One region of the Kosakonia cowanii JCM 10956 genome, then DNA from elsewhere that is predicted to be linked to it. Evidence: predicted binding sites of a transcription regulator. Region 1 holds the regulator's gene; the other holds the start of a gene.

Region 1 (5,410 bases):
CAGGCTAGCGGCGTCGCTTCCGGGTTGTTGCTGAGGATCAGGCGAATCGCATCCTGATAGGCCTCCAGCGCATCGTGCGCATTCTGGCGCAGCAGGCCGCTCTGCCACTGCGGCCACAGCCACACCATCCCGCCGAAGGCAATCAGGCAGCCAATCAGCGTATCGACAAGCCGGGCGAGAATAAACTGGTCGCCATTGAGCGTCAGGATTTGCAAGGTATAGACCGCTGTAATCGTGAAACCGACCGTCGCCCAGCCGTAGCTTTTGCGGATAATCAAATAGCTACTTAGGGTGATCATCAGCATCGCTGCCAGCGTAAACCCGAGCGGCACATGAAAGTGCAGCGTCATACCCGCCACCACCAGCCCCGCCAGCGTACCGGCGGCACGGTTCACAATGCGTACGCGGGTCGCGCCATAACCGTTCTGCGTCACCACCATCACCGTCATCATGATCCAGTAAGGTTTCGGCAGATTTAATGCGCTGCCCATCAGGCTGGCGATACTGAGCATCACGCTGATGCGCGCCGCATTGCGCAGAGCGGCCGATTTCAGTGACAGATAGCTTTTTAGCGCCGGGATCAGCGGCAGGCGCTCCTGCTTATCCTCCATCAAATCGCGAATATAGAGCGGGCGCTGGGTGCGCAGCACGCGGGCGATGCGGCTAAAGTGCCAGGCGCAAAACTGCCCAACCGGATTATCAGGATGCTGACGGGCAATTTTTTCCAGCGCACCGACCTGCTTCTCCATGGTGAAGCGGGTCGGGTAGCGGTGATAGAGAATGTCATCTGCCAGCACGCGCAGACGAGCCGCGACGGTTTGCGCATTCCAGCGAATCACCTGCTCGGCATGGGTTCGCTCGACAAGCTTCTGCACCTTTTCCGGCTGATGCAGGCTGACAGAGATATGCTCCTGCAGATCCAGCGCGACCTGAAAGACGCGCAGCAGGCGCTTGTAATCGTTGTTCTGATTGGCCGCCAGCATATGCAACTGCTGGTAACACTGGCTAATCAGATCCACCGCTTTCTGCTGGCGGTCGAGCAGCGGCGGCAGCGCGGTTTCCGGATCGATGTGCTGGGTTAACAGGCTATATTTCGCTTCGCAATAGTCCGCCAGTTGTCGGTAGAGCAAGCTGAGAGATTCACGCAGCGGCTGTTCGCGCCACAGCCAGAACCAGAACCAGTTAAACAGCCCGTACCACAAGGTACCGAGGGTGTAGATCAGCAGCGGCTCCCACACCGGCATGTTCCCGGCGAGGCTGAGGGTAAAGATGGCGGCGATCAGCGAGGCCGGCAGCAGGCGACCATGCAGCGTGCTGATTTCGCCCGTTACGCCGAGCAGCAGGGTTAACACTGTCATGATCACCGGCAGGGGAAGATTTTCCGCCAGCAGAAGCTGCACCGCCAGGCTACAGCCGGCAAACAGCGAGCCGCCGATAATCAGGCGTTTGAAGAAGCGTTTATGCGGGGTATCGAGGCCCGCGATATTGCAGCAGGCGGGAACCAGCGAGAAGAGTAGACCCTGTTGCAGATGGCCGAGCAGCAGCCCAACCGCCACAGGCAGGCATAACACCAGCGTTTGTCGCAGTGCGTAGTTGATTTCGGGGTGATAAATCAGCCTGCGCCACATGGGAAAACAAAAACGGCGCACCGCATAAGCGATGCGCCATTTTGCAGATTAACGCGTACCGTAGACGACGATAGTTTTACCGTGGGCAGAGATCAGGTTTTGATCTTCGAGCATTTTCAGAATGCGGCCAACCGTTTCGCGGGAGCAACCGACGATCTGACCGATCTCCTGACGGGTAATTTTAATTTGCATACCGTCCGGGTGGGTCATCGCGTCCGGCTGTTTCGCCAGGTTCAGCAGAGTCTGAGCAATACGGCCGGTCACGTCGAGGAACGCCAGGTTGCCGACTTTCTCCGAGGTCACCTGCAGGCGGCGCGCCATCTGCGAGGAGAGGCGCATCAGAATATCCGGATTCACCTGGATAAGCTGACGGAATTTTTTGTAGGAGATCTCCGCCACTTCACAGGCGGTCTTGGCGCGAACCCAGGCGCTACGCTCCTGACCTTCTTCAAACAGGCCCAGTTCACCAATAAAATCGCCCTGGTTGAGGTAAGAGAGGATCATCTCTTTACCCTCTTCATCCTTGATGAGCACTGCCACTGAGCCTTTAACGATGTAATACAGCGTTTCCGCTTTTTCACCCTGGTGAATCAGCGTGCTCTTCGACGGGTACTTATGAATATGGCAATGAGACAAGAACCATTCGAGAGTCGGGTCTGTTTGCGGTTTGCCAAGCACCATGCGCGATTATCCTCTGTTATAAGCTGGCTCCAGAAACGGCGTGAATCATTCAGCTTCTGGGGTTGCAATCAAAGCTTCCCAAATCCCGGGAAGTGGACCGTCAGCGACATCTGCGGTCTCTAATGTATGATATCCCTTGCGTACATTCGTAACGTCAATGTTTCTCTGTAGCATGTAGACTGTTTTAGCATAGCTTTTGGCGCCTGTCTCCTGGTGTCTCGCTTCAGCATGACGCAGGTCGCCTTCCGTTGCGCGTTTTGTTATGTACGCGTAATCTGTGAAAAAATTTGCCATACCGGAGTGATGAACATGCAGGCACGAGTGAAATGGGTTGAAGGGTTAACGTTCCTTGGTGAGTCCGCTTCCGGCCACCAAATCCTGATGGATGGCAACTCCGGGGACAAAGCTCCCAGCCCGATGGAGATGGTCTTAATGGCCGCCGGTGGGTGCAGCGCCATCGACGTGGTGTCGATCCTGCAAAAAGGGCGTCATGACGTGACCGACTGCGAAGTGAAGCTGACCTCCGAGCGCCGGGAAGAAGCGCCGCGCTACTTTACCCATATCAACCTGCACTTCATCGTTACTGGCAAAGCACTGAAAGACGCTGCCGTCTCCCGCGCGGTCGATCTCTCGGCTGAGAAGTACTGCTCCGTGGCGCTGATGCTGGAAAAAGCGGTCAAGATTACCCACTCCTTCGAGGTGATCGAGGCCTGATTAGCCCGCCCGGCGGCGCTTTCCGCCGGGTTATTTAATCTTTTTGCCTTCCATCAGCCGCTGCACCAGCGGCGTCATAATCAGCTCCATCGCCAGCCCCATTTTGCCGCCCGGCACCACCAGCGTATCCATATGTGAGATAAACGATCCCTGCAACATTGCCAGCAGCCACGGATAATCGATCCCCTCCAGATTGCGGAAGTGAATGACCACAAAGCTCTCATCCAGAGAAGGAATGCCTTTGGCGGCGAAGGGGTTTGAGGTATCGACAGTGGGAACGCGCTGGAAGTTGAGATGGGTGCGGGAAAACTGCGGCGTGATGTAGTTGATGTAATCTTCCATTGAGCGCACCACCGAATCCATCACCGCTTCCCGGGAGTGGCCGCGCTCGCTGGTGTCGCGGATCATCTTCTGGATCCACTCCAGGTTAACGATAGGCACCACGCCCACCAGCAGATCAACGTGGCGCGCCACATCATGCTGCGGCGTCACCACTCCGCCGTGCAGCCCTTCGTAGAACAACACATCGGTTGGTTCCGGCAGTGGTTGCCAGGGGGTAAAAGTTCCTGGCACCTGATTCCACGGCACGGCTTCATCATAGGTGTGGAGATATTTGCGCGCCTGGCCCTGGCCGCTCTGGCCATACTCGCTGAAGGTCTGCTCCAGCAGGCCGAAATCGTTCGCTTCCGGGCCAAAGTAGCTGATATGCCGCCCGAGATCGCGGGCTTTGCGGATCGCCATATCCATTTCCGGACGGGTATAACGATGGAAGCTGTCGCCTTCCACCTCCGCCGCATGCATGTTGAGCTGGGCGAAAATCTTACGGAAGGCGAGGCTGGTGGTGGTGGTTCCCGCGCCGCTGGAGCCAGTGACGGCGATGACCGGATGTTTGGCGGACATAGCAACTCCCTGAAGAAAAGCTGTTGTTCAGTATCAAAGCCGCCCGGCGTCCGGTTATTCGTGGAACTGTCCGCGCGGCATAATATTCACCGTTTCGTGCAGTTCTGACCATACCAGAACGGCCTCGCCGCGCTGCAATTGCCGTTTTACGTCGGCGACCTTTTGTTCAAGCGAACGCTCATGTTCACCATAATCGGTGCCTTCGCGCAAGACAAAGCTCTCAATCAGATTGTCGAGCGTGTCGGCGTCGAGTTCTTGCCACGGAATAATCATGATGCTCCCAGATAAGCGGATAACCAGTCCGGAATGCGCGTTTCAAGCCACATCTCCGGGCGACGCAGCGTGCCGCCGACAAAGCCGACGTGCCCGCCATGTTCCGTCAGTTGATACTCAATATTAGCGGGTAATTGCGCAAGATCGGGGATGACGTGATGATCCATAAACGGATCATCCTTGGCGTGAATGATAAGCGTCGGTTTACGAATCTGCGGCAGCAGCGGCATAGCGCTACAGCGGCGATAGTAATCAAGTGCATCGTCGAAGCCGTGGATTTTCGAGGTGATCACATCATCGAAATCGCGAATGCGCCGCATTTTACGCAGCACTTCCATGGTTGTTGGCAGCGAGCCGGGATAGGCGCGCAGTTTCCGCGCGGCATTGGCCTTCAGCAGGTTGAGCAAATAACGCTGATAAACGCGCGTGAAGCCCTTATCCATATGATAACTGCACGCTTCCAGCACCAGCGGGGCCGAGACAATCACCGCCGCATCGAGGGGCAGAACGTCATCCGCTTTCGCCAGCAGGCAGCCGAGCATATTCCCGCCCAGCGAATATCCCACCGCCGCGGTCGGCGCCTCGCCAAGCTCCTGACGCAGCCAGGTGAGAAACCAGGTGCCGTCCTCTGTTTCGCCGGAGTGATAGATGCGGTTCAGGCGATTCGGGATCCCACTACAGCCGCGAAAATGCATCACTACGCCCAGCCAGCCGCGCTGTTTCGCCGCATTGATCAGGCCGTGCGCATAGGGGCTGTGCAGGCTGCCCTCCAGGCCATGAAACACCACCAGCCGCGGTTTATGCCGCGCCTGATTCGGCTCTTCGCTCCACGCGAGATCGACAAAATCCCCGTCCGGCAGTTCAAGGCGCTGCCACCAGGGTTCAAACGCGACGCGACGGCGTATAAGACGCGGCAGCATGGTCTGAAGATGTGGGTTGCTTGCGCCACGCATCGGTTGGAAGGTGGAGGCAACGCGTTGATCTGCATCGAGAAGTGCAGGTGTAATTTCTGCCATTTCATCAAAATAGGTAGGTAAATAGGCGGTTATTATACTTGCTAATAATTGGCCTGTTTAATACTTTGCTGCTGTTGTACCGTATTGACCCACTAAGGCAGCGGCAAAAAGACGTATTACAACCCACGCTGACACTGCGCCTGCCTGCAATTTCACCTTCAAGGACACTTATTATGACGGACATTACTTCGTCTGGCC
Region 2 (5,410 bases), 970 kb from region 1:
GTCGCTTCCATCAGGAGATGCTTAACCTGTTCCTGAAATACTCCGCTAACCTTGGCGCAAACGGCAAAGTGAATATCGCTATTGTCGGCGGCGGGGCAACGGGCGTTGAGCTGTCAGCTGAACTGCATAACGCGGTCAAACAGCTGCACAGCTACGGCTATAAAGGGCTGACCAACGAGGCGTTGAACGTAACGCTGGTGGAAGCGGGCGAGCGTATTCTCCCTGCGCTGCCGCCGCGTATTTCGGGCGCTGCGCATAATGAGCTGACCAAAATGGGCGTGCGCGTTCTCACTCAGACGATGGTCACCAGCGCCGACGAGGGCGGTCTGCACACCAAAGAGGGTGAGTATATTCAGGCCGACCTGATGGTGTGGGCTGCGGGCATCAAAGCGCCGGACTTTATGAAAGAGATTGGCGGCCTGGAGACTAACCGCATCAACCAGCTGGTAGTGGAGCAGACGCTGCAAACCACGCGCGACCCGGATATCTACGCCATTGGCGACTGCGCCTCCTGCGCACGTCCGGAGGGCGGTTTTGTGCCGCCGCGCGCCCAGGCTGCGCACCAGATGGCAAGCCTTGCGCTGCATAACATCCTCGCGCAGATCAAAGGCAAGACGTTGAAGAATTACGTCTATAAAGACCACGGCTCGCTGGTGTCGCTCTCTAACTTCTCCACCGTCGGTAGCCTGATGGGTAACCTGATGCGCGGCTCGATGATGGTAGAAGGGCGTATTGCGCGCTTCGTCTATATCTCGCTCTACCGTATGCACCAGGTGGCGCTGCACGGTTACTTCAAAACCGGGCTGATGATGGTGGTGGGCAGTATCAACCGCGTGATCCGCCCGCGCCTTAAACTCCACTGATCCTTCTGCTGCTCTCCGCCTTCTGGCGCGGGAGCAGCATATCCCTCTGCCTGATGTGCCTTTAGCGCTCAGACAACTCTGAATAACTCTGCTTTCACCTGCCGAACCCCTATTTTTGCGCGATTTCTGATTGGCTGCCCTCTTGCACCATTGCAAAATTGTTACCAATAGCCAACCAGGGAGAGAATCCTGTGAATAAATCAATGTTAGCGGGTATCGGTATTGGCGTGGCCGCTGCACTGGGCGTTGCCGCAGTCGCCAGCCTCAATGTTTTCGATCGCGGGCCGCAATATGCGCAGGTGGTATCAGCCACGCCGATCAAAGAGACGGTGAAAACGCCGCGAGAGGCGTGTCGCAATGTCACGGTAACGCATCGTCGTCCGGTGCAGGATGAGAACCGTATTACCGGTTCCGTGCTGGGTGCGGTAGCAGGCGGTGTGCTTGGCCATCAGTTTGGCGGCGGGCGCGGACGCGATGTAGCGACCGTCGTCGGTGCGTTAGGCGGCGGTTATGCAGGCAACCAGATTCAGGGCGGTATGCAGGAGAGGGATACCTACACGACCACTCAGCAACGCTGCAGCACGGTATATGACAAATCGGAAAAAATGCTCGGTTATGACGTGACCTATAAAATCGGCGACCAGCAGGGGAAAATCCGCATGGATAAAGATCCTGGCACGCAGATTCCGCTGGATAACAACGGTCAGCTGATTCTGAATAACAAAGCATAAAAAAGCAGTACTCTGCATATTGGCTCCTCATCGCTCAGGCTGAGGAGCCTTTTTTTGCCATAAAAAAGCCTCGCATCATGCGGGGCTTTTTCGTTGTTAAATAAAGTCTTGTTGGCGAACAACCAGCAATCCGGTAATGAGGACAGAGACAAATGCAAACAGTACCGAGCCACCCAGCAAGACCCACAGACCAAATAACAATGTAATTACTATTAACACTTTGATGAATGGTAATAGCAAAATCATTTCCATTTCCTTCTGCATGTGATTAGTCAGTAAAAGACCCTTTATCCTCATAAAAATGATCGGTACTACGCGTAGAGTGAGTGCAAGGGAAAAGTGACGCCTGAAAAACATACTTATTGTTTTATATTGCCGCCGACAATGATTAGCGACGCAATAATCACAATTAAGCATAGCAAAGCCGGGAAAATGGCTGATAGTTTTTACCTATCGTTGAATTGTGCAATCACTATCACAGAGAGGAAATGAGACGGAACTCCGTCTCATTTTTTATTACGCTTTGATCAAATCTGGCCACAGGCGCAGGGTGGTGCGGGTGATTTGCAGCAGCTTCTCAAGGCTTGCGCCTTCGCGGGCGCTGATGGACATGCCCTGTAAGATGCAGCCAAGAAACTGCGCAAGGGAGGCGATATCCACGCCTGCCGGGATCTCGCCTTTCGCCTGCCGCTGCGCGAGGAAGTGCTGCAATGTCTCCTCCTGGCGGGCATGACGCGTTTTAATCGTCTTCGCAATCTCCTGCGACGAGGCGGCAAGCGTCGCGGAGGTGTTAATCATAAAGCAGCCCGCGGGCGTATCGGTGCTGGTAAAACACCTTGCGATGGCAGAGAAATAGTCCAGCAACGCCTGTTCTACCGGCTTCTCTTCGCACTCCAGTAACGCTTCATGCTGCCTGGCGAAACGGGCGATATAGCGATCAAGGACTGCGCGAAACAGCCCCTCTTTATTGGTGAACTCTGCGTAGAGCGTCGGTGCTTTTGCCCCGGTCGCTTCTACCAGATCGGAGAGTGATGTGGCTTCATAGCCATGCTGCCAGAATAGCGTCATGGCTTTATCGAGCGCCGCTTCCCTGTCGAACACTTTCGGTCGGCCACGGCTTTTTTTCGTACAACTGCTGACTTCACTGGTCATATCGCCGCTTCTTTGTTGGTTTGTTGAATAGCCATTATAAAAATAATCCTGGTGAATGACCAGCCGCAAAACCGCACATATTAATAAATCATATGCTTATGAAAATTAAGAACTATTTAAATTAGTTAGTGATCGTTATAAAAAAATATTGACGGGTGATATAGATCACACTTATGATTTCCCTATCGATCGTTAACTTAATGCTTAACGACCCCCGTTCACCTGCATCAGGACAATCATTATGAAAACCATCAATACGCTGTTTACCGCTGCTGTTTTAAGTACTCTCTCATTCGCCAGCTTTGCCGCCGTTGAGGTGCAGTCCGCACCGGCCGGGCAGCAGGAGCTGACCGCCATTGGCGTGACCGGCAGCACCAACCTCGCCTCCGTTGAGAAAAAAGTGGCTGAGAAAGCCGAACAGCTGGGCGCGTCCTCTTACCGTATTACTTCCGTGACCGGCTCCGATCGCCTGCACGGTACCGCAGTGCTCTACAAATAAGCTCACCACCCTCGAGCTACGCCACTGCAATAAAAAAGGCCCTGCACAACGTGCAGGGCCTTTTTGTTTATGCGCGGGCGCTACATCGCCTGCATACTCTCTTGCGCATGCTGGGTCACGTCCACCGGCATACCCGAGCGCAGCTCAATAGCCTGCGCCATCACCGCCGCATCGCTTTCAGCCTGAAACGTCTTCATCGCCGCATTGAGCGGGATCGGCAGCGTTTTCGGATCGTCATTGATCGATTCGGAGAGCGGCTGATGCACCTCCACCAGCCGCGTGCCGTCTGGCTCGACGGAGGCTTTAATCGGCGTATTGATGATATTCACCGGCGTGCCGGGGCTGATTGCAGCAAACAGCGCGGCAATATCGCTATCCCGCAGGCGAATACACCCGGAGCTGACGCGCATACCGATACCAAAATCGGCATTGGTGCCGTGCAGCAGGTAAACGCCACCGTAAGCGGCCAGGCGAATCGCATGATGGCCCATCGGGTTATCCGGCCCGGCTGGCATCACCGGCGGTAACTCGATTCCGCGCGCTTTGTAGCGGGCGCGGATATTGGCGGTTGGCGTCCAGGTTGGGTTGGCCCGTTTATCGGAAACGGTGGTCACCATCGTTGGCGTCAGCGTATCGCCGCCCAGTTGACCAATGCCGATCGGATAGATGGTGACCTCATTTTTTCCGGGGGGATAGTAGTAAAGACGCAGCTCGGCGAGGTTAATAACAATCCCTCTGCGCGGCACATCCGGCAGCAGTGTTTGCAGCGGGATGGTGACAACGCTACCGGCGCGCGGAACGAAGGGATCAATACCGGGATTAGCCTGTAACAGCGCGAGAAAGCCAACGTCATATTTTTTGGCGATCGCCTCCAGCGAACCGCCATCGTTCTCAACAATATGGAAACGGTTTTCGCCTACCAGCTTGCTGCCCGCAGGCGGCAGCGGCCAGGTATTCGCCCGGGCGGGAAGGGCAAAGATAAGCATAGCGGCGACGGCGAACAGCGTCATCCAGTGAGCGAAGCGCGACATTTTGAACATGATCATAATCCATGTAAATCATAAGGTTATTTCTATAAGACAACTCAATAGGATTATGCTCATCGGGTTCGTCTGGAAACCCTGGTTATTGCAAAGCATTTGTAAATATTACAAAAAAAGACGCGGATAATGGACAAAGGTATTCGGTCCGTAGGCCGGATAAGGCGGTACGCCGCCATCCGGCAAAAATCCGGCAGGATATTCGTCCCTTGCTCTCAAAACATGCCTGATGGCGCTGCGCTTATCAGGCCTACAAAACCGTGCCGGATGATGCATGACTGCGATCGCGTAGGCCGGATAAGGCAACGCCGCCATCCGGCAATAAAGCGGGCAGGGTGCTCGACCCTGGCTCCCAAAAACATGCCTGATGGCGCTTCGCTTATCAGGCCTACAAAAGAGCACGATCCCGTAGGCCGGATAAGGCAACGCCGCCATCCGGCAATAAAGCGGGCGGGATGTTCGCCACTGGCTCCCAAAAACATGCCTGATGGCGCTGCGCTTATCAGGCCTACAAAAGAGCACGATCCCGTAGGCCGGATAAGGCAACGCTGCTATCCGGCAATAAAGCGGGCAGGATGTTCGATCCTGGCTCCCAAAACATGCCCGATGGCGCTGCGCTTATCAGGCCTACAAAATCGTGCCGGATAATGCATGGCTGCGATCCCGTAGGCCGGATAAGGCGGTACGCCGCCATCCGGCAAAAAGGCGCGCAGAGGCGCTAACCCGCCATCAGGCAACGGCGTTCTCCGCCAGCTGCTGCATAAAGTTGCGCACCCACTCCATGCGGTTTTTCCGCTCGCTCAACTCCTGGAAAAATTTCAATCGCGTCGGGCCATCGAGGCGGAAATGCTGCGGCTGCTTCTGCAACAACCCAATCAACCACGCCGGGTTAACGTGGTTCTTCTCGTTAAACTCAATCAGGCCGCCTTTATCATTCCCCTCCAGCTTGCGGATCCCCAGCTTCTGCGCCTGCTGGCGCAACATGGCGATATCAAGCAGATTACGCGCCGCATCCGGCAGCAGGCCAAAGCGGTCAATCAGCTCCACCTTGATCTCCTCCAGCGCATTCTCATCTTTCGCGCTGGCAATGCGTTTATAGAACGACAGGCGCGTATTCACATCAGG

What was found. The regulator CRP, encoded in region 1, controls carbon source genes, mostly activating them, when cyclic AMP is high. The targets are predictions, from matches to a motif close to ATGTGANNNNNNTCACAT.
Positions count from the first base shown of each region.
Region 2: a site for CRP is predicted at 2,900-2,917, ahead of bhsA (multiple stress resistance protein BhsA). Genes of this name have one in related genera too.

Region 1 is NZ_CP019445.1:2,083,203-2,088,612, forward strand. Features, by position in the region: gene BWI95_RS09650 (YccS/YhfK family putative transporter) at 1-1,628, opposite strand, end outside; gene crp (cAMP-activated global transcriptional regulator CRP) at 1,677-2,309, opposite strand; gene BWI95_RS09660 (OsmC family protein) at 2,619-3,023, shown strand; gene BWI95_RS09665 (phosphoribulokinase) at 3,054-3,923, opposite strand; gene BWI95_RS09670 (YheU family protein) at 3,978-4,196, opposite strand; gene BWI95_RS09675 (hydrolase) at 4,193-5,212, opposite strand; gene BWI95_RS09680 (toxic anion resistance protein) at 5,386-5,410, shown strand, end outside.
Region 2 is NZ_CP019445.1:3,050,413-3,055,822, forward strand. Features, by position in the region: gene BWI95_RS14345 (NAD(P)/FAD-dependent oxidoreductase) at 1-863, shown strand, start outside; gene BWI95_RS14350 (glycine zipper 2TM domain-containing protein) at 1,055-1,594, shown strand; gene BWI95_RS14360 (TetR/AcrR family transcriptional regulator) at 2,111-2,746, opposite strand; gene bhsA (multiple stress resistance protein BhsA) at 2,988-3,245, shown strand; gene ldtC (L,D-transpeptidase LdtC) at 3,326-4,285, opposite strand; gene mfd (transcription-repair coupling factor) at 5,015-5,410, opposite strand, start outside.